DNA from 4 places in the Roseovarius sp. SK2 genome. Region 4 is predicted to be linked to each of the others. Evidence: riboswitches for the same ligand, from Rfam matches in the RefSeq annotation. Region 4 holds a riboswitch; each other region holds the start of a gene.
What was found. A riboswitch is a leader RNA that binds a small molecule or an ion and turns the genes downstream of it on or off. The one in region 4 is predicted to bind cobalamin.

Region 1 (8,174 bases), on a different contig from region 4:
TTGGCGCAGCCGGAGACGTGCAAGGTGCCGGAAACGTGGGGGGCGAGATGGCGGGCGATATCCATGGTGGCCACGGTCGCCTGCGGGCAGAAGGGCGCACCGGGGCAGGCGTGGGCGGACATGAGCGGATTGCCGGGTTCGGTGACGAAGGGCGTGTCACCGGGCGTGCCGCCCAACAGCAGGAATAGACGGTTCAGCATCAGGCGGATGTGCGATGTGCCGCTGGTTTCCAGCAGAGTTCGCAGGTCTTCGGCGGCCAGTTTTCCGAAAGGTGCGCCGAGGATGAAACCTTCGGATACTGAGCCCGGGATGCAGGAGGCGCTCTGAGGTCGCGGTTTTGTCTGGGTCCAGGCTTGCGGAAGGGGGTGCTTGGCGAGGTGCCGCGCCATGCGGCCCGCCGCGTGGCCGCCGGTGTCGGTGAACCATCGAGCCAGGTCCATAAGGGCGGATGTGGCCGAGGCCTCTGTCACGGGGCGGGCCTTGAGCCCGCCGTCGGCGCGCAGGAGAAGCGCGCCGGAGGTGTCCAGTTCGAACCGGAAATCCGCCGAGCCGTCGCCAAGGCAGGCGTCGGGGCCGGTGTCGATGGCAAAGCCCATCTTTTGAGGCAGATCGGGCAGGTCCGGAATGATGGCGAGGACCCTGTCATAGAGCCGGTCGGTCAGCCCGCCCGCATCGCGCCGAGCCGGGACGAGGATGTTGCGATGCCCCTCGATGGCGGGGTCGGCATCAATTAGGCCGAGCGCGTCGAGCGCGGCGAGCAGGGCGGAATGGTCGGCCTCGGCGACGCCGCGCAATTGCAGGTTGGCGCGCGAGGTGAGGTCGATCACGCCGTTGCCGTAACGCTGCGACAACTCGCACAAGGCCAGCACCTGCGCCTTGGTCAGTTCAGCCCGAAAGGGGCGCACGCGCACGACCAGCCCGTCGCCCGACAACATCGGGCGGTGCGCGCCGGGGCACCAGCCCTTGACGATTGGGTGTGTCGCGCCGCTCATGTGCTGTCCTCCAGCCCGGCCCGGATCGCGTTGCGACGGGTTTGCCAAAGCCTAGCCTCAAGCAACGCGCGGAACCTGTCTTGCATGGCGGCATGGGCCTCGGGGTTGGCCTCTCGCAGAAAAGCGTCGGTGTCCGGGTCGCCCAGGGTCGCATCGTGGTAGGCGTCGAAGAGATGCGGACCGACGACCTGAGCCAGATGGGCGAAGGCGCCCATGTGGTCGAGCGTGGCGGCGATTTCGGCGGCGCCTCGGAACCCGTGCCGCTTCATGCCCGCGATCCAGCCGGGGTTGGTGGCGCGGGCATGGATGACGCGGGCGATCTCCTCGGGCAGGGTGCGGGCGCGGGGGCGCGCGGGATCGGTGTTGTCGAGATGGTAAAGCGCGGCCCGCCCGCCGGTCACCGATTGCGCGGCGGCGAACCCGGCCTCGTGCGTGGCATAGTCGGCAGCGAGCAAAAGGTCGGTTTCGGGCAGATCCTGAAGGTGAACGAAGCTGTCGGCGTTTTCGACTCGGGCGCGTATACCGGCCTCGTCGCGGGTGGCGTGGTCGCCGTCAAGCGCCCATGCGGAGGCGGAGAGCCAGGCCTTGCCCGCTTGGGTGCGGGCCTCTGCGGTATAAGTTTCGGGCGCTGTGCCCATGCCGAGGCCGAAGCTGCCGGGGGCGGGGCCATAGACGCGCGCGCCCGAGGCGTGACCGGCATAGGGGTTCCAGTCGGGGGCTTCGTCGCGCTGTTCCAGCGCACGTACCGCTTGTGAGTAGAGGCCCGAGAGCGTCGGAAATACGTCTCGGAACAGACCCGAGACGCGCAACGTGACGTCAATGCGGGGGCGGTCGAGTTCGGCGATGGGCAGGACCTCAAGCCCCGAGACCCGTTCCGAGCCCGTGTCCCAGACCGGCTTGACACCCAGCAGGTGCAGGGCCATGGCAAATTCTTCGCCCGCCGTGCGCATGGTGGCTGAACCCCAAAGATCGACAATCAGGCCGCGGGGCCAGTCGCCTTCTTCCTGAAGATGACGCCGGATCAGTTCCTCAGCCAGCTTGACGCCTTGTGTGTGTGCGGCTCGCGTGGGAACCGATCGGGGATCGGTGGTGAAGAGGTTGCGCCCGGTGGGCAGAACGTCGTCGCGGCCGCGATAGGGCGAGCCGGAGGGGCCAGCCGGGATGCGCCGCCCGTCGAGCGCGTCGAGGAGGGACTGCCGCTCGGCCTGGGCGCTGCAAACCATCGGTTCCGCGTCGGTATCCGGTTGGCCCCAGATGTGCAGGCCGTCGCCGAACATGCTTTCCTTTATGTCGCAGACAAAGCGGTCGATGCGGGTGATCGCCTCGGCGGTCGATGTGGCGCGGTCGAGGCCCAGATCGTCCTCGACACCCAGGGCCTGCGCCTCGGCGCGGATATCGGCCTGCAGGCGGTCGCGGCGGCGGGGGTCGAGCCCGTCGGCGGTCGAAAATTCGTCCAGCAGCGATTCCAGCGTCGACAGGCGGTCGGGTGCTGCGCTGGCCTGCATCGGTGGGGGCACGTGGCCCAGGGTCACGGCGCCGATGCGGCGCTTGGCCTGCGCGGCCTCGCCGGGGTCGTTGACGATGAAAGGGTAGACGACGGGCATCGCGCCGGTCAGTGCCTCGGGCCAGCAGGCGGGCGACAGGGCGACGGCTTTGCCCGGCAGCCATTCCAGTGTACCATGCGCGCCGATGTGAACGAGCGCGTCGGCCTGGGTTTGCAGCCAGAGGTAGAAGGCGACATACGCGTGGCGCGGCACGCGGGACAGGTCGTGGTAATCATCGTCGCGGGTCTTGGGCGTTCCGCGTTCGGGTTGCAGCGCGACGATGGCGTTGCCGAGGCGCAGAGCGGCGAAACGGAACTCCCCGCCCACTGCATCGGCGTCGTCTTCGGGCCGGCCCCACGCCAAGTACAGGTCCTCGCGCAGAGGCGCGGGTAGGCGCGCCAGCAGCGTCTTGTACTCCGATAACGCCAGGCGCATGTCGCGCGCCAGCAGGCGGTCTTCCAATGCCGCCGGAGTCTCGTCCACCGAATAGCCTGCCTCGCGCAGGTCCGACAGGATGGCGCGGGCCGAGGCGGGGGCGTCGAGGCCCACGGCGTGGCCCATCTGCCAGTCCTTGCCGGGATAGGTGGAGAGGATGATCGCTGGCCGGCGCGTGGCGGCGGGTGTTGCCGCGAGGTCGAGCCAGCCTTGCACGCGGGCCACGAGTGCGGTGGTCAGGTCCGGTTCGGCCCGGTGTGCGAAGCGGGAGAATTCCAGGTCGGGATCGCGCACGCCCGGTTCCTTGAACGAGATCGTGCCGCCGGTCAGCCGCCCGTCGACCTCGGGCAGGACGATGTACATGGCAAGGTCGGCGGGCGAAAGACCGCGCTCGGACCCGTCCCAGGCGTCGCGGGTGGAGGTGGCCAGCGCTGCCTGGAAGACCGGCACGTTGCCGGCGTCGAGCGGCGAGGTGCCGTCGTCGCCCTTGCCGGAAAATGCGGTGGCGTTGACGATGGCGTGGGGCGCGTAAGCCTGCACCTGTCGGCGCAGCCAGCCCGCCGCCTCGGGGGCTTTGAGCGACGGGGTGAAGAGGGCGCGGACATGATGGCCCCGTGCCTGGAAGGCCCGCATCAGCGCCTCGATCGGTGCGAGGTCGGCGGCCACCACGTAGGAGCGGTAGAAGACGATCAGGATGCGGGTCTGCGTGACGGGCAGGTCGGCGAGAGGGCAGCAGGCGCCATGCTCGGGCGTCCAGGCGCCGACCATGGGCAGCACCTTGGCCCCGCGCACCGGCGCGGCGTAAAGGCCGGCGGCGAGCGCCAGTTGTTGCAGGGCGGCCTGTGCCGCGACGCTGCCGCCGTTGTCGCAAAGCTCTGCAAGGCGCCGCAGGGTCGAGACGGGCAGGGTGGAATAGGCGTCAAGCCGGGGGTCGGGCCGGCCGTCGGCAGGCAGGACGGCGAGCGCGATGCCTTTTTCCTGCGCCAGGGCCAGCACCTGCTGTAGCCCGTATTCCCAGTAGGGCACGCCGCCGATCAGCCGGATCAGGATGCCCTTGGCGCCGGTCAGCGTCTGTTCGACATAGGTGTCGACCGACAGCGGATGCCGCAGGGCGGTGAGGTTTGCCAGACGCAGGTCGGGCAGGCTGTCGCGCCGCCGGTGCCAGCCTTCCGCGAAGGCGCCAAGGTCGCTGTCGGAAAACGACAAGACCACCAGGTCCGCCGGGCTTTGTCCCAGGTCGGTCGGGGTGTCGGTTTCTTCCAGACCGTGGCTTTCGCGGAAGACGACGTGCATCGGTTACTCGGCCGCCTCGGCCGGAGCCAGTACGGCGCGGATCGCGTCGATATTCACGTCGTCATGCTCGGCGATGACCACGAGGCGCCCGCGGCGGGCCTCGTCCGGTTTCCACGGGCGGTCATATTGATGGCGCACGCGCGCGCCCACCGCCTGCACCAGAAGGCGCATCGGCTTGCCGGCGACGCTGGCATAGCCCTTGACGCGCAGGATGTTCTGGTTGTTGGCGAGGTCCTCGATGCGGGGCACCAGATCGGAAGGATCACCCAGTTCCGGGATGTCGACGACGATGGATTCGAAATCGTCATGCTCGTGGTCGTCGTGATCGTCGTGGTGGCTGGGCCGGGCGTCCATGTCATCCTCGGCGGCGGCTTCGAGCCCGAGGATCACGCGGGGATCGACGACGCCCTCGGCGACCTCGACCACGGGCAGGGGGCGGGGGGCTTCGGCGGCGATGACCTCTTTCGCCTTGGCCACGCCGTCGGGGCCGGCAAGGTCGGGCTTGGTCAGCAGGATGATGTCGGCGCAGGAGATCTGGTCCTCGAACACCTCCGACAGAGGGGTTTCGTGGTCGATGCTGTCATCGGCGAGGCGCTGGGCATCGACCCGGGCCACATCGGGGGCGAAGCGGCCTGCCGCGACGGCCTCGGCATCGGCCAGCGCGATGACGCCGTCGACGGTGATCTTGGAGCGGATATCGGGCCAGTCAAACGCCTTGAGCAGAGGCTTGGGCAAAGCCAGGCCGCTGGTTTCGATCAGGATGTGATCGGGGCGCGGATCGAGCGCCATCAGCGCCTCGATCGTTGGGATGAAATCGTCGGCCACGGTGCAGCAGATGCACCCATTGGCCAGTTCCATGATATTTTCCGCCGGGCAATCGGGAATGGCGCAGCTTTTCAAAATGTCTCCGTCGACGCCTACATCGCCGAACTCGTTGACGACCACGGCCAGACGGCGGCCGCCGGGGTTCTGCATCAGGTGGCGCACCAGCGTTGTCTTGCCGGAGCCCAGAAAGCCCGTAATGACGGTGACGGGAAGTTTTGCAAAATCGGTCATTGGTCAGCCTTTGCAGTCAGGGGTGGGATGCGCGCAACGCAGTTGCGCTTGAAATGTTCGGGGCGTTGGCGCCACGGGATCAGCCCGTCCTCGGTCTGCTGATAGAGGACCGCGCCTTCCAGCAGCATGTCGGGATGCGACGTTTCATCGAGATTTCCGTACAGATACGTCCAGCGTTCGCCGCCGCGCATGGCGGCGGTGCAGCCTGCGTCGCAGTTTTGCAGGCATTCGACGGGGGTCACGGTGACGCCGTCGGGCAGCGCACGCGCCGTCACCTCGTCATAGAGGCGCTGGCCGGGGCGGCGCTCGTCCTCTGGAGTTTCCTGCCCCTTGCGGCACTTGATGCAGATCAGCAGTTCTATGCGCGCGCTCATGTGTCCTCCACTGTCGGGGGTGCGCGCGGGGGTGGCGGGTGGCCACCCATCCGAGCCCGGCACACCCCGTCCGGTTCGTCTGTTCCTTCTTGTTGGCAGGTCTCCCGGCTTGCGGTTTCGGGCCCTTCGGCCCACGGTTTCCGGCCTTCCCGGCATTGCGCCAGTGGCGGTGGAAACCTTCCCGGTTCACGGTCGCGGGGGCGGCTGTGCCTGGCGCGATGCGCTGCACATTCCCTTTTCACCTGTTTACACAGGCACCAACACGGTGCGACATGCTGCGAAAACCCACCTTGTGTCAAGGAGACGTCCCATGTCCGACCCGTCCGAAGCGGAAAAGACTGCCCGCCACAACGAGAAGATGAAGAAGATAAAGGCCGCGCGGGACCGGATGATGGCGGACAAGACCGAGGAGAAAGGCTTGATCATGGTCCATACCGGACCGGGCAAGGGCAAGTCGTCTTCGGGATTCGGGATGATTCTGCGCTGCATCGCGCATGGGATGCCGTGCGCGGTGGTGCAGTTCATCAAGGGCAACTGGGTGACCGGAGAGGCCGAGATGCTGCGCAACCGCTTTTCGGACGAATGCCGGTTCTTCATTTCGGGCGAAGGGTTCACCTGGGAGACGCAGGACCGGGAACGCGATATCGCCGCCGCGCAGAACGGCTGGACCATCGCCAAGGAGCAGATTCGCGATCCCGAGATGAAGTTCGTGCTGCTGGACGAGATCAACATCGCGTTGCGCTATGACTATATCGACATCGACGAGGTCGTGGACTTTTTGCTGCACGAGAAACCGGCGATGACGCATGTCTGCCTGACGGGGCGCAATGCCAAGCCCGAACTGATCGAGGCGGCCGACTTGGTGACCGAGATGAGCCTGGTGAAGCATCCGTTCCGGGATGGGATCAAAGCCCAGAAGGGTGTCGAGTTCTGATGCGTCCTATCGTGGTCCTCGGGGATAGTCGCCCGAGACCAATACCTGGTATCGAGGTCCGCCCATGCCTGCAATAATGATTCAGGGCACGGGGTCCAATGTCGGCAAGTCGATGCTGGTGGCCGGCCTGTGCCGGGCCGCGCGGCATCGAGGCTTGAGTGTGGCGCCGTTCAAGCCGCAGAACATGTCGAACAACGCCGCAGTGACGGCGGACGGTGGCGAGATCGGCCGTGCGCAGGCGTTGCAGGCGATGGCCTGTGGGGTGACGTTGCACACCGATATGAATCCGGTTCTGCTGAAGCCTGAAACGGATGTCGGGGCGCAGGTGATCGTGCAAGGCAAGCGTCTGACCACGGCAAAGGCGCTGGAGTATTCCAAGTTGAAACCGACGCTGATGTCGGCCGTTCAGGACAGTTTTGCCAGACTGAGGGCACAGCATGATCTTGTGATTGTCGAGGGGGCAGGCTCGCCCGCCGAGATCAACCTGCGGAAGGGCGACATTGCGAATATGGGCTTTGCCGAGGCGGCGGATGTGCCCGTGGTCCTGTGTGGCGATATCGATCGCGGCGGTGTCATTGCGCAGATCGTCGGCACGCAGGCGGTTCTGCCGAAGGCGGATGCCGCGCGTATCGGTGGCTTTCTGGTCAACAAGTTCCGCGGCGATCCGACGCTTTTCGAGGATGGATACCGGGAAATCGAAGCGCGCACCGGTTGGCGCGGCTATGGCGTGGCGCCGTGGTTTCCCGAGGCGTGGCGGTTGCCGGCGGAGGACGCGCTGGATATCGCCGACAGCCCGGTTCAGGGCGCGTTTCACATCGTCTGCCTGCAATTGTCACGGATCGCGAATTTCGACGACCTGGACCCGCTGACGCAGGAGCCGGGCGTGCGCGTGACCATGTTGGAACCGGGGCAGGTGTTGCCGCTTGATTCGGATCTGGTGATCATTCCGGGCTCGAAATCGACACGCGGTGATCTGGACTTTCTCCGCCGGCAGGGGTGGGACGTCGACCTTTTGGCGCATCACCGGCGGGGCGGCAGGGTGCTGGGCATCTGCGGCGGTTACCAGATGCTTGGCCGTAACGTCTCGGATCCGGAAGGAATCGAGGGGCCGCCGGGGGACTCGCCGGGACTCGGATTGCTGGATATCGAGACGGTCATGGGGGGCGACAAGAGCGTGACCCAGGTTGACGCGCACCACGTGGGGCTGGATCTTCCATTTGCCGGGTACGAGATTCATATCGGCCGCAGTGACGGGTCGGACCGCGCGAGACCGTTCGCCAGGGTGGATGGCGTGGCCGAGGGGGCGGTGTCTGCCGATGGTCGCGTGGCGGGCAGCTATCTGCACGGGATGTTCGGCGATGACAGGTTCCGAGCGACTTGGCTTAACTCGAACGGGGCCGATGCCTCGGATCTGGGATATCAGGTCATGGTGGAGCGCACGCTGGATGAACTGGCGGCGCATCTTGAGACGCATCTGGATGTTGCGGGTCTTTTGGCGCTTGCAAGATGAGGTCAGGCGGCTCCGATCGCCTCGTCCAGCTGCTGC
Region 2 (8,174 bases), on a different contig from region 4:
AAGAGCCATCGCCGAGGGGAGGCCGCGCATGCTGCTTGCAGAATACCAGTCCAAGGAATTGCTGGCCCAGTACGGCGTGTCCGTGCCGCCGGGCAAGATGGCCCGCACGCCTGACGAAGCCGAGGCCGCCTGCGCCAACATTCCGGCCCGCAAGTTCGTGGTGAAGGCGCAGATCACCTCGGGCGCGCGCGGCCTTGCCGGCGGCATCAAGTTCGCCGCCACCGCCTCTGCGGTAAAGGACGAGGCTGCCAGGCTTCTGGGAAAGCAACTGATCACGAACCAGACCGGCGCCACCGGTGAAACGGTGCATGCCGTCTATGTCGAAGCCGACGTCAAGCATGACGCCCAGTATTACATTGCCTTCGCACTAGACCCCGACACTGGCGCACCGCTACTCGTCGCCTCCCCCGATGGTGGGGTGGAATTCGAGCAGAAGGCGCAGATGAACGCCAGCGAAGTCGCCAAGCACAGCCTGACCGGCAGCATTGATGCGGACCGCGCCGGTCTGACCGAGTTTCTGTCCGGCATCGGGATGGAGGACGAGAAGGCAGTCGAGCAACTTCTGTCGGCCTGCGAGGCGTTCATCGAGAACGACATGGCGCTGCTGGAGATCAACCCGTTCGTCCGCACGCCCGACGGCACCTGGATGGCCATCGACGCCAAGGTCGCGCTGGATGCCAGTGCCGCGTTCCGGCACCCGGAATGGGATTCGATGGTCTCGGGCGAGGGTCTGCCCGCCGTGGAAACCGCAGCGCAGAAAAGCAACATCAACTTCGTCAAGCTGACCGGCAACCTCGGGGTCGTGGTCAACGGCGCGGGGCTGGGCCTGGCCACGAACGACATGATCATCGATGCGGGCGGCAAGCCCGCGAACTTCATGGATATCCGCACGACCGCCACCAGCATGGACATCGCCCGCGGCGTCGAACTGCTGCTGCAGGAGCCTTCGGTCACTGCCATCCTGCTGAATGTGCATGGTGGCGGCATGACGGTCTGCGATACCATCGCCGAGGGCGTGAACTTCGCCTATTCGCGCAACAAGGGCACCAAGCCCGTTATCGCCCGTCTGGCCGGCCAGAACGCCGAATGGGGCCAGCGCATTCTCGTCGACCGAAAGGTGCCGGTCGAGATTTGCGGCACCATGTCCGAGGCCGTCAACCGCGCGGTCGAAATCGCATCCAAGGGGGCACGCTGATGGCAATTCTGGTCAACGAGAACACCCGACTCCTGGTTCAGGGCATGACCGGTCGCGCCGGCACGTTCTATACCGACCAGGCGATGCGTTACGGAACGAACTGCGTTGCGGGCGTACGTCCCGGGCGTGGCGGCACCTCGCATCTCGGCTTGCCGGTCTTTCACACCTGCGCCGAAGCGGTCAAGGAAACGAAGGCCAATGCCAGCCTTGTCACCGTGCCCGCCCCCAAAGCCGCCGACGCCATGATCGAGGCGATCGAAGCCGAGATAGAGGTGGTCGTCTGCATCACCGAACGGGTGCCGCAACACGACATGCGCAGGGTCAAGGAGGCGCTCGAAGGGTCGCAGACAATGCTGATCGGCCCGAACAGCCAGGGAATCCTGACGCCCGGACAATGCAAGATAGGGGTGATGCCGACCGTCGACGCGAAGCCGGGCCAGATCGGCATCGCGTCGCGCTCGGCCTCGCTCACGTCCGAGGTTCTGGCCAGTTGCAGCGCCGCCAATCTGGGCCAGTCCACAACCGTCGGTGTCGGAGGCGACGTGCTGCACGGGATCGGCTTTGTCGGCTGCCTGGAAAAGTTCCGTGACGACCCGGATACGAAGGCCGTGGTGCTGATCGGCGAAATGGGCGGACGCGAAGAGGAACTGGCCGCCGAGTATCTCTCTTCGGTCGATTACGGCAAGCCCGTGGTGGGTCTGGTGGTGGGGCGCCACGCGCCGGTCGGCCGCCGGATGGGCCACGCCGGCACATTGTCGGTCTTCGGCAACCTGTCGGCCGATGACAAGGTTTCGCTTCTGCGCGATGCGGGCGTCGTGATTGCCCGCGACGCAGGAACCGTGGTGGAAACCGTCCAATCCTGCCTGTCCTGATTTCGGGAAATTCTCGAACGACCTGTCGCGTCGTACCCGAAGGCAGGCCAGGACACTCAAGAAAACCGCCCAGGCACCGGATGAACTTACGGATTCGGTTTCCTGGGCCGACGACCGCGCGACGCAGGTCGAAACCCAGATCAAATTGACACGGCAAGACGTCAGCCGGTCCCGCGTTGGGATTTTCTCTTTCCTCACCCGGCGTCATGCACTAACACCCGAGTCGCTTCGGTTCCTGTCGGCTTTCCGGCGGGAGAATAGGGAATGCGGTGCGACGCGCCAGGCGTCAACTCCGCAACTGCCCCCGCAACTGTAGGCGGAGAGCGAGGCCGGACCATGTCACTGTCATGCGGCGCATGATGGGAAGACCCGGCCAAGCGTTGACCCGCAAGTCAGGAGACCTGCCGAGGTGATCACCCTGTCCGAACGCGGGGCGCGTTTCGACAACGGATCTTCCGTAGCGGTGACACTTGCACCGTCTGCGAAGAGTTTCCTTCCAGGCATGAACCAAAAAATCAGCGCATCAAGCGCGCCCCGGAGGGACAATCCATGTCACGCCCGTTCAAGTCCGTCCTTGCGGCAACCACCGCCCTTTTCATCCAGCCCGCCGTCGCGCAGGATGAACCCTACGACCTCGGCACGATCTTCGTCTCCGGCGGTCTGACGCCCATCGAAGGCAGCGCGTATGGCCGGGCCGGTAGCGTCATCACCGAGGAAGAAATCGAGGACCGCAACGCGGTCTACGTCGCGGACCTGCTGCGGTCGCTGCCGGGTGTTTCCGTATCCCGCACCGGCGCCTATGGCAGCGTCACCCAGGTGCGTCTGCGCGGTCACGAAGGCAACCACACGCTCGTTCTGATTGACGGGATCGAGGTCGCCGCCCCCAATACCGGCGAGTACGACTTTTCCGGCCTTCTGGCCGCCGATATCGAGCGCATCGAGGTCATTCGCGGACCGCAATCGGCGCTTTACGGCTCCAACGCCATCGGCGGGGTCATTTCGATCACCACCAAGACGGCGCAAGAGCCGGGTTTCTCTGGCAACGTCGGTTTTGAAGTGGGATCGGACGGCACCACCGAGGGCCGCCTCGGCCTGCGCCTGAATACCGAACGCGGTCAACTCAGCTTTTCCGCTGCGCGGCGCGAAACCGGCGGATTCGACATTTCCGGCACGCCCGGCGGCGAGGATGACGGCGATCTGAACCGCACCTACAACCTCAAGGGCCGCTACCGTGTGAACGAGGTTCTGACGATCGGCGGCAGTATCCGCCATGTCGACCGCACCGGCGACAGCGACAGCGGCGTGTTCGGCGCCCCGACCCGCGCAGGTCTTGTCGTCGATGACCTGTCGGGCACATCGCTTCAGGAAACCTATGGTGGCCTTTACGCAGAACTCGATACGCTTGGCGGGCGGCTCCTGAACCGGGTTGACCTGTCTTTCGGCACGATCGACCGCCAGGGTGTGAGCGGCGCCGGCGTGCGCAATTCAGACAATTCCGGCACCCGCGCAAAAGTCGCCTATCGCGGCACGGTCGCGCTGGACGCGCCCACCCTCAACAGCGCCAACCATACCCTTAGCTTCGCCGCCGAATGGGAGCGTCTGACCTACAAGGAAAACGATCCCACGATCGTCTTCGCGCCGGGACAGCTCGTCAAACGTTCGCGTGAACAGACGGCCATCGCGCTCGAATACCAGGGCGATTTCGGAAATGGCTTTGCGCTACAGGGCAGCGTGCGGCACGATTTCAATGACAAGTTCGAGGATTTCACGACCTACGCGATCGGTGCCTCCTACCAGTTGCCCAACCAGACGACGCGCCTGCATGCCTCTTATGGCACCGGCGTCCAGAACCCGACGCTGATCGAGCAATTCGGCTTCTTCGCCAACTTCGCCGGCAACCCGAACCTTGAACCCGAACAGAGCAAAGGCTGGGATTTCGGTGTCGAGCAGCAATTCCTGAACGGTCGTGGCCTGATCGACGTGACCTATTTCAACGAGGAACTGACGGACGAGATCACGTCGGTCTTCGACCCTGGCACGGGGATCTCGACACCAGTCAACCAGACCGGCACAAGCGACCGGCAAGGCATCGAGGTCGCCGCCAGCGCCGCCCTGACCGACCGGCTGGACATGTCGCTCAGCTATACCTGGCTCGACGCCGAAAACCCTGACGGCAGCGTCGAGGTCCGGCGCCCCGAGCACGAGGCGCTGTTGCGGCTGGGCTACCTGATGCCGAATGACCGCACCCGCCTGAACCTCGAGGTGCAGCATGTCGCCGGTCTCTTCGACAGCGACTTCACCGCGGCGTCGCTCGGTGCGAATGTGGTAGAGCTTCAGGACTATACGCTTGTGAATGTCGGGTTCAGCCACGAAGTTACCGATGACATCCAGGTCTACGGACGGATCCATAACGTGACGGACGAAAGCTACGAAGAACTGGACGGATACTCGACGCAAGGCCGCACCGCGTTCTTCGGCGTGACCGCGAACTTCTGACATGGCGGCGCGGCGCTTTCATATCGTCGCGACCCGGCTCGCCTTCGCAGTGATCCTGTGCTGGGCGGGCCTTGCCTCGGCCGAGGCGCCGCGCCGCGTCGTGTCGATGAATCTCTGCACCGATCAGCTTGCCATGCTGCTTGCCGGGCCGGGACAGTTGCATTCGGTTTCCGACATCTCGCTCGACCCGCGGATGTCGGCGATGACCGAAGAGGCGCGGGACTACGTGATAAACCAGGGCCTGGCCGAAGAAATCTACCTGATGAAGCCCGACCTGGTTCTGGCGGGCAATTTCACGACGCGCGCCAGTGTCGCCATGCTGCGCCGGCTGGGCGTCGAGGTGGTCGAGTTCGAGCAGGCTCGATCCCTGCCAGAGATCCGCAGTAACATTCTTCGCATGGGTGAGATTCTGCACCGGCAGTCCGCCGCACGCGAGATGGTCGCCCATTTCGATGCGCGCCTTGCCGCGCTGCAACAGGACAGCGGCGACCGGCCCGACGCGATGCTGTACTACGCCAGCGGGTATACGTCGCCGGCAGGCACGTTGTCGGATCAGATCCTTCAGGCCGCGGGCTTCGACAACGCGGCGGTCAAGGCCGGGCTCGGCACTCAGATGAAAATCCAGCTGGAAACGCTGGCGATGCTTGATCCCGACATCGTCATCACTTCGCAGCCATATCCCGGCGCCTCGCGCTCCGAGGCGATCATGCAGCATCCGGTGGTCGAGGCGCTGCGCGCCGAATTGCCCTTTGCCACGGTCACGGACAGCGACTGGGTCTGTGGCACGCCCCACGTGCTGCGCGCCATAGAATCGCTGGCCGAGACCCGTCATCGGCTGACGAAAAACACGCCATGACCCGTCTGGCGATCATCCTGTGCGTGCTGGTCGTCGGGCTGTTCTTCGGATCCCTGCTGATTGGCCCCGCCGAGATCGGCATCACCGACAGCCTTTCAGCGCTCTTCGTCGACGACGGCGGCGCGATGACGCTTGTCATGCGCGAGATCCGCCTGCCCCGAGCCTTGCTGGCCCTGATGATCGGCGCCAGCCTCGGTCTTGCCGGTGCCGCGATGCAGGGCTACCTGCGCAATCCGCTGGCGGAACCGGGGCTGATCGGCGTGTCCGGCTCCGCGGCGTTCGGCGCGGTGCTGGCCATCCACACCGGCGTGGCCGCGTCCTTCGCGCTGGCCCTGCCCTTCTCGGCCCTGGCCGGTGCGCTTTGCGGCGTGTTCCTGATCATGGCGCTGGCCGGGTCGCGCGGCACGTCGCTGACCCTGATACTGGCCGGGATCGCCGTTTCGGCGCTGGCGGCCGCGCTGACGTCGCTCGTGCTGAACCTGTCGCCCAACCCCTTCGCCGCAAGCGAGATCGTCTTCTGGATGATGGGCTCGCTCGCCGACCGATCCATGACCCACGTCTGGCTTGCCGCGCCGTTCATGGCGGTGGGCTTTGCCCTGCTGGGCGGCCTTGGCCGCGGGCTCGACGCGCTGACCCTGGGCGAGGATTCGGCGCAGGCCATGGGCATCGGCCTGACCCGTCTGCGCCTGATGCTGGTGCTGGGGACCGCCTGTGTCGTCGGCGCGGGCACGGCGGTGGCCGGCGCAATCGGATTTGTCGGTCTCGTGGTGCCGCACCTGTTGCGGCCCCTGGTCGGCGCGCATCCGTCGCGCTTGCTCTGGGCCTCGGCCCTGGGCGGTGCGGCGATGGTGCTCGCCGCCGACATCGCCGTGCGGGTGGTCCTTCCGTCGCGAGACCTCAAGCTGGGCGTGCTCACGGCCCTCGTCGGCGCACCGCTCTTCCTGCACCTGATCCTGAAACTGCGGCGGGAACGGATATGACGCTTCTCTCGGTCAAGGACCTGTCGGTGTCGCTCAAGGGGCGGGACGTTCTGCGCGACGTCACCTTCGATATCGGACCGGGCGAGTTCGTGGGGCTTATCGGCCCCAACGGCGCCGGCAAGACCACGCTGATGCGCGCGGCACTGGGTCTTCTGCCGTTCACCGGAACATGCAGTCTTGCGGCGCTGTCCGAGAACGCGCGGGCCCGGCAAGCGGCATGGATGCCGCAAGCGCGCGAGATCGCCTGGCCCGTCACCGTGGAAACCGTGGTCACGCTGGGCCGGACACCGCACCTGAAGTCGATCCAGAACCCCGCCGACCACGATCGCAAGGCTGTCGACACTGCGCTGGACCGGATGGAACTCGGCGGCATGCGCCACCGCGATGCCACCCAGCTTTCGGGCGGCGAACAGGCCCGGGTCCTGATCGCGCGCGCACTTGCGCAGGAGACGCCGCTGCTGCTGGCCGATGAGCCCATCGCGGGCCTTGACCCCGCACACCAGATCTCGACCATGCAGACCTTTGCGGCGCTGGCACGAAGTGGCAAATCCTCACTGGTTTCGCTGCATGACCTGGGGCTTGCAGCACGCCACTGCACCCGGCTCATCCTGCTCGGCGGGAAGGGCCTGGTTGCCGATGGTCCACCGCAGGATGTTCTGACCTCCCGGCGCCTGGCCGATGTGTTCGGCGTCACCGCCTGGTTCCAGGAGACGCCCAGCGGCATGGTGTTCCAGCCTTTGGACACGCTCAGCTGACGCGCCAGCTCTCGGGTTCCGGCCCCCCTCTGCCGGAACATCGCGCAAAATGCTATGATGCAGGTCTCATCCGAATGCGCTGCCGGTCTTGCCGACCGCGCGCCAACGGAACTTTTGCTCAAGCCCGCACGTTTTGTGCCGAAAGGAGTTCCCGCATGTCCAGCTTCCGCGCACGCGCGATCACCAAGCCCGTCTTCAAATGGGCCAAGGGCGTTTTGCCCGGGATGTCCAAGACCGAAAGCGAAGCCCTGAACGCCGGCGAAGTCTGGTGGGAGGCCGAGCTTTTCTCGGGCAACCCGGACTGGTCCAAGCTGCGCGCGGTCAAGACGCCGAAACTGTCGGACGAAGAACAGGCCTTTTTCGACGGTCCCGTGCAACAGCTGTGCGAGATGATCGACGATTGGAAGATCAACCACGAAACCGGCGACCTTGCCCCGGAGGTCTGGCAGTTTCTGCGCGACAACAAGTTCTTCGGGATGATCATTCCCAAGGCGCATGGTGGGCTGGAGTTTTCCGCCTTCGCGCATTCCGAGATCGTTCGCTATATCTCGACGCGCTCTGTCGCCGCCGCCGTGACCGTCATGGTGCCCAACTCGCTTGGCCCCGGCGAGCTGATCCACCAGTTCGGCACCGACGAACAGAAAGACTACTGGCTGCCCCGCCTTGCCGACGGGCGCGAACTGCCCGCCTTCGGCCTGACCAGCGCCGAGGCCGGGTCCGACGCAGGCGCGATGGTCGATGACGGTGTGGTCTGCAAGGGCCAGTGGAAAGGCGAGGAAGTGCTGGGCATCCGCCTGAACTGGGCCAAGCGGTACATCACGCTGTCGCCGGTCTGCACCGTGCTGGGTCTGGCCTTCAAGCTGCGGGACCCCGATGGCCTTTTGGGTGAAACGCCCGATATCGGCATCACTTGTGCGCTCGTTCCGACCGACCTCGAGGGTGTCGAAACCGGTCGCCGCCACATCCCGTCCTCTACGATGTTCATGAACGGCCCGACCACGGGCAAGGATGTGTTCATCC
Region 3 (7,224 bases), on a different contig from region 4:
GGTGATCAGGGCGACGGGCCCCGAAGGCCCGAGCCGGCCCTGAATCCATTCACCGAAATGACCGCAGACCGTGACATGAGTCATGTGCGGTTGACCTCGATCACCGAAAGCGGGCCATCGGGGCCACACCGCAGCCGCGTTACCGACAGGTGCGCCACCTCGAATGCCAGCCCGCCGGAGCCGTGTCCGGTCACGAAGCCGAGCGCGGCGCGGATCACGCCGGCATGAACGACCAGCGCCACCGGGCCGTGCGCCGCGGCGTGGCGCCCATGCTCGATCAGGGCGGGGGACACGCGCGCGCAGAGGTCGTCGAAACTTTCGCCGCCGGGTGATCGGTGGGCTGCCAGGGTCGCGCTGTCCAAAACGCCGATGTCGGGTAGCGCGTCAAGCGCCATGCCGTCATGCGTGCCGAAGTCCTGCTCCCAAAGTCGTGTATCCTGTTCGTATGTGCCGAAAATCGCGTCGGCTGTCTGGAGGCAGCGTCGTGCCGGACTGCTGATGACCCGCGAGATGGAGGTCAGCCGATCTTTGAGTTGGGCGACCGCCTTGGTGTCGAGGGCAGCCTCGACATCGGTGCGGCCATAGAGGCGTCCCGGAACGGCCACTTGGGCGTGACGGATCAGGATAAGCTCTGGCCGGATGGGCGCAACGGGTTCCAAGACGTCGCCTTTCAGCTTTCTTTTTTCCTCGAAAAGTGCTTTCCCACGCTGCAATGAAAAAGTCGATACTCATCACCGGGGGGGCACGTTCCGGCAAGTCCGCACTGGCAGAACGGATGGCTTTGCAGCCCGCCGGCCGGGCGATCTATATCGCCACGGCGCGTCTGCACGCAGGCGACGACGAGATGGCCGAGCGCGTGGCGAAACACAAGGCGCGGCGCGGTGCGGCGTGGCAGGATGTTCATGCGCCGACCGACCTGGCCGGAGCATTGCAAGACACCGATGGTACACTGCCTCGGCTCGTCGATTGCCTGACGCTGTGGTTGACCAACCTCATCCTGGAAGACAGCGATTGGTGGGGCGAGACCGGCAGGTTGGTCAAGACGCTGGAGCGCCAGGCCGCGCCGGTCGTTTTTGTTACCAACGAGGTGGGGCAGGGGATCGTCCCGGAGAACAAGCTGGCCCGGCTGTTCCGCGATGCCGCGGGGCAGGTGAACCAATCCGTGGCGCAGGCCTGTGAAGAGGTTTGGCTGACCGTGGCGGGCTACCCGATGAAGGTGAAGCCGAATGACCATTCTTTCTGACGTCTCGTCGCTGGACGAGGTTGCGGGCCTCGCCGGTAGTTTGCCCCTATCCGACGATAAGGCGGCCGAGGCGGCGCTGGCGCGCCAGAACAGCCTGACCAAACCGCCGGGCGCGCTGGGGCGGCTGGAGGAACTGGCTATCTTCATGGCGGGTTGGCAAGGCAGGGAACGGCCCTCCATCGCCAGCGCGCAGTCCCTGATCTTTGCGGGAAATCACGGTGTCTGCGCGCAGGGGGTCAATCCGTTTCCACAGGATGTGACGGCGCAGATGGTGGCGAATTTCGAGAACGGCGGCGCCGCGATCAATCAATTGTGCCGCGCGAACGAGGCCAATCTGTCGGTGATTGCGATGGAGCTGGACCGGCCGACTTCGGATATCACCGCCGCGCCGGCCATGTCGGACGCTGATACACTGGACGCCCTGCGCCGCGGGGCCGCGGCCGTCGATCCCGGCGTCAGCGTCTTGACCCTCGGCGAGATGGGTATCGGCAATTCGACCATCGCCGCCGCGATGGCCAAGGGCGCATTCGGCGGAGACGCGGCGCTTTGGGTCGGGAAGGGAACGGGGTCAGATGACGCAGGGGTCGCGCGCAAGATCGACGTGGTGTCACGCGCCTGCACGCTTCACGCGGATGCCGTTGGGCTGGACATTCTTGCCCGGCTCGGCGGGAGGGAGCAGGCGGCGATCTGCGGCGCCGTGCTGGAGGCGCGGGCGCGGCGTATTCCGGTCATCCTCGACGGGTTCATCTGCACGGCCGCGACCGTGCCGCTTTTTGCTGCCGACCGGCGGTTTCTCGACCATTGCCTTGTCGGTCATGTCAGCCGTGAGCCGGGCCATGCGCGGCTTCTGTCGGAACTGGGGATGCGGCCGATCCTGTCGCTGGACATGGCGCTGGGCGAAGGGTCGGGCGCGGCGATTGCGCTGGGCGTGTTGCGCGCGGCGCTGGCCTGTCACAACGGGATGGCGACATTTGCCGAGGCGGGGGTGTCGGGTCAATGAGCCTGCGTGCGCGCATTGCCGAGCTTCAACTGGCGGTGATGCTGCTGACCCGGCTTCCAGCCGGGCGGATCGGTGACGACCCACCGACGATGCTGGCCGCGCGGTGGGCCTTCGTGCCGGTGGGGTCCGTTGTCGGCGCTCTGACGTGGATGATTTTCAGTCTGGCGGAGGCGATTGGCGCGCCGGATCAAATTTCGGCTCTCCTGGCGTTGGGCGCAATGGCGCTGGTCACTGGAGCGCTGCATTTCGATGGGCTTGCGGATTTTGCCGACGGCCATGGTGGCGGACGTGACAAGGCGCACGCGCTGGAGATCATGCGCGACAGCCGCATCGGCAGCTACGGCGTGGTTGCGGTGGGGGTGGTCGCGGCGCTGTGGGCGGTGTCCGTAGCCGCCGCCGATCCCGGCTTTTGGGCGTTCGTCGGCGCAGCGATGCTGAGCCGGGGGGGCATGGTCGCGGTCCAGGAGAGTCTTACCCCGGCCCGCGCGGATGGTCTGGGGAAAAGCGCGGCGGGCCGCAGCAGGGCCGCGCGGGGCGTTCTCGCGGCTTTGGCGGCTGTGGCGCTGGTGATTTCGCCTTGGACGCTGCTGGCCTGCGCGATGGTGACAGTTGCCATCGGCTGGCTGGCATGGCGAAAAATCGGCGGACAGACCGGCGATGTTCTGGGGGCCGTGCAAATGGTCTCGGAAACCGCGATCTGGGTCACAGTGGCGTGCCTTTGACGGCCTTTTTGCCGGGCTGTCAGTCCTGCCAGCCCTCGTACATGATAAGGTCATCGAGCGATATCCGCTGCCGCCACCCCTTGGCTGCCAGTTCGGGTTGGTCGTAGAGCTGATCGACATATCCCACGCAGAGATAGGCCACCAGCTCGACATGTTCGGGGATGCCGAGCAGAGCGGCGATTTCGCGGTGATCGAAGATGCTGACCCATCCCACGCCGATCCCCTCGGCGCGGGCGGCGAGCCATAGGTTCTGCACCGCGCAGACTGTCGAATAAAGGTCCATGTCACGGTTGTGCGTGCGCCCGAGGATCACCTTTCCGCCGCGGGTACGATCGCAGGTGACCACGATATTGAGCGGCGCTTTGGTGATCCCTTCGAGCTTCAGCGACCTGTAGGCGGACTGACGATCATCGGGGAACATGGCGGCGGCTTCTTCGTTGGCGCGGTTGAAGATGCTGTGCACCTGGGTTCTGAGTTCGGCGTCACGCAACAGAATGAAGTTCCACGGCTGCATGAAGCCGACGGAGGGCGCGGCGTGGGCCGCTTCGAGGATTCGGCGCAGCGCGTCTTCGTCGATCGGGTCTGGTAGGAACTCGTTCCGCACGTCGCGGCGCGCCTCGATGATGTCGTAGAGACATTGCCTTTCGTGCGAGGAAAAGACACGCGCCGGACTTGGCTTGAGTTGATCCGCCATGGAGGGGCTCCGGGATGGATGCGGCGAGTTTCAGGCGACCCTATCGGAGGGCGATGCCGTGTGAGACGCGTCGGCAAGCGGCATTGCTTTGATGTCCGGCGCGGCGGTTGTCGTGTCTATGTCAGAGTGGGGCGGGACTTTGCAAGCCTGACACAGAGTACGTTTCCAAGCCGGCCAGGGACGTTCGCTTTGCGGTTCAGTCGCTGGGTTCGAGATTCGCCTATCGTTTTGCGTTGTATTGTTGACAGGTCGCGGTGCTTGCTAGACTAACGAGAGTGATCAGTTCCATTTCCGCAAGAAATGGAGAACAGGGAACGCGGTGCGCCTGAAAACATTCGGCAATTCCGTGGCTGTCCCCGCAACTGTAGGCGGCGAATCAGGCTGAATACGTCACTGGAGCAATCCGGGAAGGCCAGCCAGACGATGAAGACCCGCAAGCCAGGAGACCTGCTGATCGCGACTGAAACCACAAGGCCTTCGGGTGTGAAGGCAAAGAGGTACTACTATGATTGTAAAGACTGCATCCACCGCACGGGCAACATCGGCCTCCGGGCTCGTTTCGGTGATCGCCATCGCCGCGCTGGGCCTTGGCGTGATCTTCGTGGCAGGCCACGTTCAGGCCGCGGCGCTGCACGACGCGGCGCATGACGTGCGTCACGCCACCGGCTTCCCCTGCCACTGAACCGATGTTCACGCGTCTGCTGACCAGCGCCTTGTTCGCTGGCGCTGCCGCAGGGTTGATTATCGCCCTGGTGCAGCTTTTTTTCGTTCAACCGGTCCTTCTTCATGCCGAGCTTTATGAAGGTGGCGACCTGGTGCATTTCGGGACCGAATCGACCGCTTCAGCCACGCCAGAGCTGCCGGGCTTCGATGCCGTGCGGGATGGTTTGAGTATCATTTTCACGATGCTGATCTATTCCGGTTACGCGATGATCCTGGTGGCGCTGATGTCGCTGGCTGAAAGCCGTGGTGCGGCAATCGACGCTCGCACGGGCCTGATCTGGGGCGTTGCCGGGTTTGTCGCGGTACACCTTGCACCGGGCTTTACCCTCGCGCCGGAAGTTCCGGGCGTGGCTGCGGCGGATGTCTACGAGCGCCAGATCTGGTGGTTTGCAACCGTGCTGACGGCCGCGATCGCCATGTGGCTGATCGCGTTCAGCCGGAACTGGGCCGGATGGGGTGCAGCCGTTGTGCTCTTACTGGCGCCGCATGTCATCGGTGCGCCCGAGCCTGAAGTCTTTACCGGACCGGTTCCGACCGAGATCGGCGCCTTGTTCGCGTCGCGCGCTCTTGGAACCGGACTGGCCGCCTGGGTCATGCTGGGGGCCTTCGCGGGCTTCTTTTGGTCGCGCGAAAGTGAAACGACCGGCCAGGCTCAGACCGTCTGACACTGGCACATCATTGCTCGGGCGCGTGCCTTGCGCGCCCGTTCTCTTTATCGAACATGACGTTGGATTCGCCCATGGACCGTTCCATTCCAATGCTTCTTATCGGCCTCGTTTTCGGCGGGGGACTTGGATTCACGGTGGCTGCGGCGAACGGCGTCACCTTTGACGGGCATGATCATGGCGATCCGGCTCCTCATGGCGGTCCTGAGCAGCACGCCGGCGCGGCCATGCACGATCATGGCGCCATGTTGTCGGTCCCGGCAGGCGCCGATGCGCCGAAGCTGGAGATCGAGGTGACGCCTGATCCGTCCGCCGGCTGGAACCTGCATATCATGACCGAGAACTTTCGGCTCTCGCCGGAGAATGCCAGCCGCGCCCATGTTCCGGGCGAAGGACATGCCCATGTCTATGCCAACGGCGTCAAGCTGGCTCGCGTCTATGGCCCCTGGATGCATCTGGACACCCTGCCCGAAGGCGAGGTGGAACTTGAGGTGGTATTGAACAGTAACGATCACCGGCCACTGGCCGTGGGCGGTGCTCCGGTTGCGCAGAGCGTCATGCTCAGCAACTGAGCGCCGGGACGCGGCCGACCAGACAAAACCGAAGTCTACCGCATGGCTGCGCGTCCTCGATCCAGCCGTCGGGGGCGGCAAGATAGGCGTGCAAGGTTGCGACGATATCTTCTGCATCCGCCGCCGGATCTACCCCGTTGAAGAAATATATGGCCCGGCCCGGCCCCTGCATAGCCATGGAAACCGGACTGGCACAGCCATTCATGCACCCGCGTTCGACGATACTCACCGCGTCTGCCAGCCCTGTGGCCGTCAATTCCTCGCGCAGAGGTCCAAAGTCCAAAGGACCGCAGTTCTGACAGAAATGGACAGTGGCGGAGGGGTTCATTCGGTGTCTCGCGTTGCGTCGTCACGTTGAGGCATACAGATCCTGCGCCTCTGGTCAATTCGGGCAGGATTTTGAGGCGTGGCCCGGACCGCTCAGCGTCTCGGGCTTTCCAGTTGGGCATCTGCCTCCCTGCGGTCAAACGCAACCGCACAGGCGTTCAGCAGGGCGCTGTCGCTGTGCCAAGGGCGATTGGCGGATCGCGTATCGACGACCGTCACCGTTTGAAGTCAGCGCCAAGGGGACGGTTTAAGCTGGTTTGATAAGGGAACGTTTCGAGAACCTGAGTTGAGGCAACGTGTCGGCATGCTAGCTGAAACGCTGCATCGGGCTTTCCAGCCAACCCGATCTCTCTCGGGATTGCCCTTCTAGGCATGTTGTATCCTGATGATGCAAATAGATGGAGCGGCAAAAGAACCGATGAAGGGGTGTGTAGATGGGGTATCTGGCTGCTGACCCGTGGCATCGGGCGGCATGGCCGTGGCACCACCGCCCGATCACTTGATACACGCAGGAAATAGACAAAACGCGGTGCATCCGAATTTGTCGCTCGGCCTTTCGTCGATACCGATCCAGAGAATTTCCTGCCGATAATCCGATCGTTGGGTGTCGAAGCTATCATGTTCGTCGCCTCGTCAGCGAAGGTCTGACCCGCACTGTGGACGTTGTCGAGTCGACTAATAAAAGCCCGATAAGATGAAAGTGCTGAAGCGCGTAGCGCGCATTATGTACATGTCTAGACGGGCGTATTGCCGACCTTCGCTGCACGATTGCGGAAAGTCTGCTTATTGGATCCAACGAAGGTTGATGTCTTTTTTCTCCGCAAGGGGAAATCTGCATTTCTGGGTTTGAAAGGCGTTTGTACAAATGGCACCGTAAACATTATCTCCCTCAACAGGACACACACCCGTGCGACACACCATTCTTCGAGTTGCTATTACAGGCTTCATTTTGCTTGCGGCGCACCCGGCTTCTGCGAATTCTCTATTGCGACAGATCGATCGAACAGGGCTGACGCAGCAGGATCTCAACATCATGGTCCGAACCGGTGGAGAGCTTTATGTCAGCCGGAAAGCGCTGCCAGGGGACGATACGATCTGGTCGAACCCTGAGACGGGAGCTTATGGATCGGTTGAAATCGCGTCTGTCTCCGGCAATTGTGTCGGACTGAACTACAAGTTCAGGACACGTCGGCAGGCCCGCATCCAGACAGTGCAGACGCAACGGTGTCTGACCGATGGCCGCTGGATCCTTGCGCCTTAATACAGCAGGTTTCAAGG
Region 4 (8,174 bases):
CGATGCGGTCGAAGGCGAGGACGTGGCCCTCGGTTTCATCTGCGAAGGCGGGGAGGGTTGCGACGGCGATCGCGACTGCAGCGGTTATGATGCGCATGGGGTTGGTCCAAGGGGAGGAAAGCACTCTCGGCGCGACTCCGCGCTTTCGTAGCCGCCGGGCGGAGCCTCGCACCCGGATGGCGGTGAAATGGGATGGGCCGCGTGGTTTGCAAGAGGACGGCCCAAATATAAATGGCGGATTCTCGCCCGTCGGAATTCTGCAAGCTTGCCAGAGACCGGGGCTTGGGGAAAAAGACCGAAAAACCGGGGGATTCTCTGATGCGGCGTTTGATGGCCTTGATGCTGGTGTGCGTGGTTGCGGGATGCAGCGCTAAAGAGGCGTCGGAGCCGCCAGCGCGGCACAACCCGCCGCTTTATCCCAACGAGACGCCGCAGATCCGGGCGCTGATCAACCAGTATGCCGACAACTACGAGGTGCCGCGGTCTCTGGTGCACCGGGTGGTGCAGCGCGAGAGTGATTACCGCCCCAAGGCGCGCAATGGTCCGTATTGGGGGATGATGCAGATCCTGCCCGCCACGGCACGGGGCATGGGGTTCCAGGGTCAGGCGAGCGACCTGCTGAATCCTGAGACCAACCTGAAATACGCGGTGAAATACCTGCGCGGCGCGTGGCTGGTATCAGATGGCAGCGAGCCCGATGCGGTAATGTGGTACGCGCGGGGCTATTACTATGCTGCGCGGGACAAGTGCCTGCTGGTCGAGACGGGCCTGCGCGAGCGCGAGATCGCGCGGCACTGCCGCTGAAGCCGGGCGTCTAAAGCGGCCAGAACACCAGGATCGCCGGCACGGACACGGCAACCACGATGATTTCGAGCGGCAGACCCATGCGCCAGTAATCCCCGAAGGCGTAGCCGCCGGGGCCGAGGATCAGCGTGTTGTTCTTGTGCCCGATCGGCGTGAGATAGGCCGAGGACGCGGCCACCGCGACGGCCATCAGGAACGGGTCGGGCGAGACGTCGAGCGTGCTGGCCATCTGGATGCCGACGGGGGCGGCGACAATGGTGGTCGCGGTGTTGTTGAGCACGTCGGAGAGCGTCATCGTGACCACCATCAGCACGGTCAGGATCGCCCAGGCGGGGAAGCCTGCCGTCAGGTCGACGAGGCCGCCCGCGAGCAGGGCGGTGCCGCCGGCCTCTTCGAATGCGGCACCCAGGGGGATCATCGAGCCGAGCAGCACCACCACGGGCCACTCGATATGGGTGTAGAGCTCCGACGGCGGGACGATGCGCGTCAGCACATAGGCCATGACCACCAGCCCGAGCGCGATGGGCAGATAGAGCAGGCCAAAGCTGGCCGCGGCGACGGCGGCGCCGAAGATGCCGATGGCAGCCCAAGTCTTGCGGTCCTGCGTCACTTTCAGCCCGCGTTCGGCCAGCGGCAGGCAGCCCAGCCACTCGGTCACGTCCGAGCCGGTTTCGTGCGGGACCAGCAGAAGGAGGATATCGCCCGGCTGAATCGTTGTCTTGCGCACTTGCTCGCGGATCTGGCGGCCGCGGCGGGAGATACCCATCAGTACCGAGCGCTGACGCCAATTCAGGCCCACGGACTGGGCCGTGCGGCCGGCGATGCGTGCATCGCGGGGGACCACGACCTCGATCATGTCGAGCCCGTCGCCGGCGGCGCGGACCTTGTCCTCGCGCTTGGAGTCCGAAAAGGCGAGAGACAGCGCGGAGCGGAACTCATCCAGCGCGTCGGGCGTGGCCTCGATCACGAGCGCGTCGCCGGCTTGCAGAATGGTGTTGCGGGCACGGCCATAGCGGCGTTTGCCGTCGCGCACCACGCCGAGAAGCGCGACGTCGTTGCTGTCGGCATCCTCCTGCAACTCTGCGAGGCGCTTGCCGATCTGGGCGCTGTCCTCGGGGATGGTGAGTTCGGCCAGGTAATCGGCCAGTTCGGCGGCGTGCAGACCGCTGTCGTCGCGGGCCGGAATGAGCCGCCAGCCGATGAGGGCGACGAAGACAAGACCGGCAAGCGCGGTGACGGCGCCGACGGGGGCAAAGTCGAACATGGAGTAGGATTGCCCCAAGGCGTCCTCGCGGATGCCGGCGATGATGATGTTTGGGGGCGTGCCGATAAGTGTGACCATGCCGCCAAGGATCGTGGCAAAGGAAAGCGGCATGAGACTGAGTCCCGGAGGGCGCTTGGCCTTGCGCGCGGTCTGGACGTCGACGGGCATCAGCAGGGCCAGTGCCGCGACGTTGTTCATGAAGGCCGAGAGCACGCCGCCGATGCCGCCCATGATGGTGATATGCGCGCCGAGGCTGCGCGAGCTGTCGACCAGCGTCCGGGTGATGAGAAAGACCGCGCCCGAGCGTACCAGACCGGCGGAGACAACGAGGACGAGGGCCACGATGATCGTTGCCGGGTGACCGAAGCCGGTAAAGGCCTGCTCGGTGGGCACGACACCCAGCACCACGCCCAGCATCAGCGCGCCGAACGCGACGATATCGTAGCGGTAGCGGCCCCAGAGCAGTAGCGCGAACACGCCGCCGAAAAGCGCGAAGAGTATGATCTGGTCCTGGGTCATCTGGGCGAGGTCTTTCCGGAGCGGTCTGACGGGCGCGGCCCGTCCGGCCAGCCTAGAGGCAACGGGCGGCGGCGCAACAGTCGATTGCCGGGATTGCACAGCGGCCCGCGCCTGATTTATAGAGGCGTGAACTTTACACATGTCATCGGAGGCGCGTCATGGCCGGCCACTCAAAATGGGCGAATATTCAGCACCGTAAGGGGCGTCAGGATGCCCAGCGGGCAAAGCTTTTCTCCAAATTTTCCAAGGAGATAACGATTGCCGCCAAAATGGGCGATCCGGACCCCGACAAGAACCCGCGCCTGCGCCTTGCGATCAAGCAGGCCAAGTCGCAGTCGATGCCGAATGACAATATCGACCGGGCGATCAAGAAATCGGTCGCGGGCGACGGCGAGGATTACGAGGAAATTCGCTATGAGGGCTATGGTCCCAACGGCGTGGCGGTGATTGTCGAGGCGATGACCGACAACCGCAACCGTACCGCCAGCACGGTCCGCTCGACCTTCACCAAGCATGGCGGGAACCTGGGCGAGACTGGTTCTGTCGGGTTCATGTTCGAACGCAAGGGGCAGGTCACCTACCCGGCGGGCGCGGGCGACGCCGATACGGTGATGATGGCCGCGATAGAGGCCGGGGCCGAGGACGTGGAATCGGGCGAGGACGGGCATACCGTGTGGTGTGCGGATACCGATCTGAACGACGTCAGCACCGCGCTGGAGGCGGAGCTGGGCGAGAGTGACGAAACCAAGCTGGTCTGGCGGCCCACGACCACGACTGAGCTGGACCTGGAAGCGATGCAGAAGCTGATGAAGCTGATCGACGCGCTGGAGGATGACGATGACGTGCAGAACGTCACGACGAATTTCGAGGCCAGCGATGAGGTGATGGAGCAGTTGGCGGCGGAGTGATCCTGCCGGCCCGGACCATGGAGCGGCGTCCCCTCGGGGCGCCGTTTTGCGTTTGGTTCGGCGTCGTGCATACGGCACGCGATGTACAGTGTGATGGACCTTTCGTCGGCGGTGCGGCATCCTGCGCTCGGCCATGGGAGACAGACATGCAGATCGAACACGAGGACGGCGAGAGCAAGGGGCGCTATGTCACCCGCATCGGTGACGGACCGGAGGCCGAGCTGACCTATTCCAAGTTGGGAAGCTCGGGAATGATTATCGACCATACCGGCGTGCCGGACGAATATCGTGGCGATGGTGTGGGCTTGGCGCTGGTCACGCGCGCGGTGGAGGATGCCCGGGCGGCGGGCCGCAAGATCACGCCGCTTTGCCCCTTTGCCGCGGCGCAGTTTCGACGGCATCCCGAATGGGCCGACGTTCTGGCCTGAGGGCTGGTTTGACGCATGTGTCGTCGGGAGGCCCTTCAAGGTCGCAATCGCGTGTTGCGCCAGAGGCCGGTTGGCGGCAAGATGATGGTCCCGAAGGTGCCACGAAAGCCGTGGAGAATTGGGAAGCCGGTGCAAGTCCGGCGCTGCCCCCGCAACGGTAAGGATGGGGGATACCGCAGAGGGCCACTGGGGCAAGATGCCCCGGGAAGGCGCGCGTATCCGCACCCCCGCCAAGCCCGGAAACCAGCCCTTGGGGTGAACGTCGAACCGCGGGGGGCGGTACGGGCGGTGGACCGAAAAGCGGTTCTCGCGCGGCTTTCCTTCGCCCCAGTCCGGCCCGGGGTGTGGCCGGAGGAAGAGCAGAAAACATGAACCTGACACCGATCATGGATGGACTGGAGCGCAGCGGCGCCACCGGCGCGGAGGCCGAGGCCGTGGCGCGACTGGGATTCCTGGAATGGGTTTTCGCCTATCCGGGGACCGTCACGGCGCGCGTGTTGCGCGAGGCGCTGGCCGAGCCAGTTGTGCAGAACCCGGGCAGTGCTGCGGCGTGTGCCTTCGTCGATTTCCTGGAAGAGGCGCGGCATGCGGCGCCGATGGCCCGCGGACGGCGCGGGCGCGCGGCTCGGGTCATGCACTGAGCTTACGGAATTTGGCCCCGTTGTCACATGCGGCGGGGCGCATCCGGTTCAGGTGTCCGGAAGAGGAATGGATGGTGTCGCGCAAAAAAAACGGCGACGCCAGGGAGGAGGAGAGGCGCCGCCGTTCTTTACGTCGGGTCCCAGGGAGGAGGAAGGGACCGTTCGTTACAGTTGGGCTCGTTCTGAGCCCAGGTCTTGCCGGGACCGCACAAGGGAGGAGAGGCGGTATCCCGAACAGGTGCCAAACGGGAGGAGAAGCACCTGATTGTTTTAGCGAGCGTTTGGCGCGGTGGCCGTTTCGTTCGCTGTTGAGTTAAAGATAGCGATATGCTGCGCGTGCACAATAGATTTTGCTGCAACGCGGCTATGCAGGAAGCGCATAGAAGAATAGTTCATTTTTTGCGTGCAATATCATCTATTTGCCGGTTTTTTGTGCGGGATTGAAACGGGGGTTGTGCCTGCTTTCAGAAATGCGACTTTTGGCGGCGCAGATGCATGGAGGCAGGGCATGACGGAAATACTCGACAAAGTGCGCCAGGAGCTGGAACGGCTTGAACTGCCGGACGGTGGTACCGTGATTTCACGCGACATGGTGCGTGCGATGCGACTCGAAGGCAGCGAAGTGCGATTCGTGCTGGAGGCGCCCACTGCCGAGATGGCCCGCCACATGGAGCCCTTGAGAGCAGCCGCCGAGCGCGCGGCGCTGTCGGTCGAAGGAGTGACTTCGGCGCAGGTGGCGTTGACCGCACAGGCGCCCGAGGCCCCGACCCCGTCACTGAAGGTGGGCCGGCACCCCGAGGGCGGAAGCGCGTCGATCCGCCCAGGCGGGGTGAAGTCGATTCTGGCGGTGGCGTCCGGGAAGGGCGGCGTGGGCAAGTCGACCGTGGCGTCGAACCTTGCAGTGGCACTCGCCCGGGCGGGACGGCGCGTGGGCTTGCTGGACGCCGATATACACGGGCCGAGCCTGCCGCGCATGATGGGCGTGACCGAGCGGGCGAGCAGCCCGGACGGCAAGATCCTGACTCCGCTGGAGGCACATGGCGTCAAGATGATGTCCATCGGACTGATGATCGAAGAGGACCGCGCCGTTGTCTGGCGAGGGCCGATGCTGATGGGGGCTTTGCAGCAGATGATAAGCCAAGTGGACTGGGGCGAGCTGGACGTGCTGCTGGTGGACCTTCCGCCGGGAACGGGGGATGTGCAGTTGACCCTGTGCCAAAGGGCGGCGCCCACCGGTGCACTGGTGGTCTCGACGCCGCAGGATGTGGCGCTTCTGGATGCGCGCAAGGCGATCGACATGTTCAACACGCTGAAGACGCGGGTGCTGGGGCTGATCGAGAACATGTCGATGTTCCATTGCCCGCAATGCGGATACGAGGCGGCGATTTTCGGCCATGGCGGCGTGGCGCAGGAGGCCGAGAGGCTGGAGTTGCCGCTGTTGGGGGCCTTGCCGATCGACCTCGACACACGGCTGGGCGGCGACGCCGGGCGGCCCGTGGCGCTGGAGTACGGTCCGGTGTCGGAGGCTTATGCGCGGTTGGCGGATCGGCTGGTGCAGGGCGGAATGGCGTAGGCCCAATTCGGCCTATGAGAATGCCTGATATAGTGGGTTTTTACCCACTTTAGGTACAATTCACACCGCCATTGGCATAGGCCGCCAAAGGTCGGGCACCGTCACGGTGTCCTGAGGTCCCGTTAACTCCCCGTTGATATTTCCCGAAGCCCGGGTGCGCTCCGGTTCGCGCCTATGGCTGGCAAACATGTGACGCCTTGGGGACGGCCCCCTGGCGCGGAAAGGGAAATTCATGAACAAGGCAATTACCGATGGCATCACCTTCATGCCGCCGGCCTATGCGAACGGGCTGGACGTCTGGTCGAGCGGGAACGGCACGCCGGGGTCCGACACGTATGATGGGGCGGCCAACGCCGCCTTCGTGCCTGCCGATCAGGATTTCGGCGGGGCGCTGGAGATCCAGAAAACCCAAGCCGTTCAGAAACTGCGGTACATGGGCGAGACGCCGATCCTGCCGGGCTGTTACCTGCAGATCACCGCTCGGGTTAAGGCAATTGCCGGGAACCTGCCGAACGTGCGCATCGCGGCCTGGGCCGGCGGTGCGGGCGGCGCCCATGTCAACGGCCTGGTCGAGACCGGCCCGAGCGTGGCGCTGACCAACTATGGCGAGGTGGTCGAGGTCACGGCTATTGTCGGCAGCGGCGACCGCGGCGGTGTCGACATGGTCTGGGGCACAGAGCCCCTGTATGGCCATTTCGGCATCGACCTGACGGGGCCGAATAGCGGCGTGGTGCGGATCGACGACATTAGGATCGAGGATGTAACCAGCATCTTCCTGCGCGATCTGGTCGGACTGGTGGACGTGCGCGATTACGGCGCGAAAGGGGATGGCAGCACCAATGACCTGCCTGCGTTCGAGGCCGCGGATGCCGCGGCGCATGGCCGGACCGTGCTGGTGTCCGCCGGTACGTATTTTCTGGGCGACAGCCTGGCCATGCAAAGCAAGGTCGAGTTCGAGGGCGAGGTCACCATGCCGGTCGACAAGATTTTCGAGCTGGTCAACGATTTCGACTTTTCCAAATACGTGGACGCTTTCGGCGGTGAAACCGAGATGGCGTTCAAGAAGGCCTACCAGGCGCTGCTGAACAACCCCGGCCACGTGGAGCTGGACATGAAAGGCCGCAAGGTGGCGCTGCGCGAACCTGTGGACATGCAGGCCGCCGTGCCGAACCGGACCACCTACAAGACGCGACACGTGATCAAGAACGCGCAATTCTCGGTTTTTCCGGGGGCGAACTGGGACACCGATACTGTCACCTCGCAGGCAACGTACAACGCCAACGACAACAAGCGACTGATCAACGTGGCGAACGTGGCCAATATCCAGGTCGGTTCGCTGGTCACGGGCAACGGGGTGGGCCGAGAGGTCTATGTGCGTTCCAAAAACGTCGGTGCCCAGACCGTCACCCTCAGTCACCCGCTCTTTGATGCGGAAGGCACGCAGAACTACACGTTCAAACGGTTCAAATATATGTGGGATTTCAGCGGCTTCTCGCAGATCTCGAAATTCGCGGTATCGAATGTCGAGTTCCAGTGCGGCGGCGATTGCAGTGCCGTGCTGCTGCCCCCCGCGGGATCGGCCATACATTTCCGGGATTGTTTCTTCACACAGCCGCGCGACCGGGGGATCACCAGCCACGGCGAGGGCGACCAGGGCATGATGATCGACCGCTGCCAGTTTTTGTCGCGGGAAAGTCCTTTGCTGGTGCCCGACCGGACAACGATCGGGATGAACTGCAACGGCAACGACATCAAGATCCGCAATTGCCGGTGCAATTTCTTCAAGCATTTCGCGATTTTGGCGGGATCGTCCAGCATCATCATGGGCAACCACTGTTTCCAGGGCGACAGTGCTGATCCGGGGCCGCGCAGCGCAATTTTCGTTATGGCGCGGACCAACAACCGGGGCACCTTCACCGGCAATTATATCTGCGACGGTTCGATCGAGTGGACCAACGAGTATGACGAGGCGCCCGATTTCTCGAGCGAATTTTCGTTCAGCGCTTTGTCCATCACCAGTAACGTTTTCCTCAGCCA

Region 1: it holds a riboswitch for cobalamin, as region 4 does, so the genes downstream of both, PVV74_RS20065 (DUF1636 domain-containing protein) here and PVV74_RS11970 (hypothetical protein) in region 4, are expected to answer to the same signal.
Region 2: it holds a riboswitch for cobalamin, as region 4 does, so the genes downstream of both, PVV74_RS15955 (TonB-dependent receptor plug domain-containing protein) here and PVV74_RS11970 (hypothetical protein) in region 4, are expected to answer to the same signal.
Region 3: it holds a riboswitch for cobalamin, as region 4 does, so the genes downstream of both, PVV74_RS20010 (CbtB domain-containing protein) here and PVV74_RS11970 (hypothetical protein) in region 4, are expected to answer to the same signal.

The regions. Positions count from the first base shown of each region.
Region 1 is NZ_JARAMK010000013.1:10,302-18,475, reverse strand. Features, by position in the region: gene PVV74_RS20080 (cobalamin biosynthesis protein CobG) at 1-992, opposite strand, end outside; gene cobN (cobaltochelatase subunit CobN) at 989-4,264, opposite strand; gene cobW (cobalamin biosynthesis protein CobW) at 4,268-5,320, opposite strand; gene PVV74_RS20065 (DUF1636 domain-containing protein) at 5,317-5,694, opposite strand; cobalamin riboswitch at 5,772-5,971, opposite strand; gene cobO (cob(I)yrinic acid a,c-diamide adenosyltransferase) at 6,005-6,628, shown strand; gene PVV74_RS20055 (cobyric acid synthase) at 6,693-8,138, shown strand; gene cobD (threonine-phosphate decarboxylase CobD) at 8,141-8,174, opposite strand, start outside.
Region 2 is NZ_JARAMK010000009.1:284-8,457, forward strand. Features, by position in the region: gene PVV74_RS15945 (succinate--CoA ligase subunit beta) at 29-1,195, shown strand; gene sucD (succinate--CoA ligase subunit alpha) at 1,195-2,067, shown strand; cobalamin riboswitch at 2,280-2,490, shown strand; gene PVV74_RS15955 (TonB-dependent receptor plug domain-containing protein) at 2,617-4,563, shown strand; gene PVV74_RS15960 (ABC transporter substrate-binding protein) at 4,565-5,419, shown strand; gene PVV74_RS15965 (FecCD family ABC transporter permease) at 5,416-6,399, shown strand; gene PVV74_RS15970 (ABC transporter ATP-binding protein) at 6,396-7,154, shown strand; gene PVV74_RS15975 (acyl-CoA dehydrogenase) at 7,310-8,174, shown strand, end outside.
Region 3 is NZ_JARAMK010000013.1:508-7,731, reverse strand. Features, by position in the region: gene PVV74_RS20040 (hypothetical protein) at 1-84, opposite strand, end outside; gene PVV74_RS20035 (histidine phosphatase family protein) at 81-659, opposite strand; gene cobU (bifunctional adenosylcobinamide kinase/adenosylcobinamide-phosphate guanylyltransferase) at 713-1,243, shown strand; gene cobT (nicotinate-nucleotide--dimethylbenzimidazole phosphoribosyltransferase) at 1,227-2,243, shown strand; gene PVV74_RS20020 (adenosylcobinamide-GDP ribazoletransferase) at 2,240-2,965, shown strand; gene bluB (5,6-dimethylbenzimidazole synthase) at 2,985-3,659, opposite strand; cobalamin riboswitch at 3,923-4,128, shown strand; gene PVV74_RS20010 (CbtB domain-containing protein) at 4,165-4,341, shown strand; gene PVV74_RS20005 (CbtA family protein) at 4,346-5,047, shown strand; gene PVV74_RS20000 (hypothetical protein) at 5,122-5,619, shown strand; gene PVV74_RS19995 (DUF1636 family protein) at 5,609-5,902, opposite strand; gene PVV74_RS19990 (hypothetical protein) at 6,980-7,207, shown strand; gene PVV74_RS19985 (META domain-containing protein) at 7,219-7,224, opposite strand, start outside.
Region 4 is NZ_JARAMK010000005.1:158,028-166,201, forward strand. Features, by position in the region: gene PVV74_RS11945 (hypothetical protein) at 1-97, opposite strand, end outside; gene PVV74_RS11950 (lytic transglycosylase domain-containing protein) at 319-804, shown strand; gene PVV74_RS11955 (SLC13 family permease) at 815-2,587, opposite strand; gene PVV74_RS11960 (YebC/PmpR family DNA-binding transcriptional regulator) at 2,746-3,495, shown strand; gene PVV74_RS11965 (GNAT family N-acetyltransferase) at 3,642-3,923, shown strand; cobalamin riboswitch at 4,001-4,189, shown strand; gene PVV74_RS11970 (hypothetical protein) at 4,292-4,564, shown strand; gene PVV74_RS11975 (Mrp/NBP35 family ATP-binding protein) at 5,073-6,137, shown strand; gene PVV74_RS11980 (glycosyl hydrolase family 28-related protein) at 6,370-8,174, shown strand, end outside.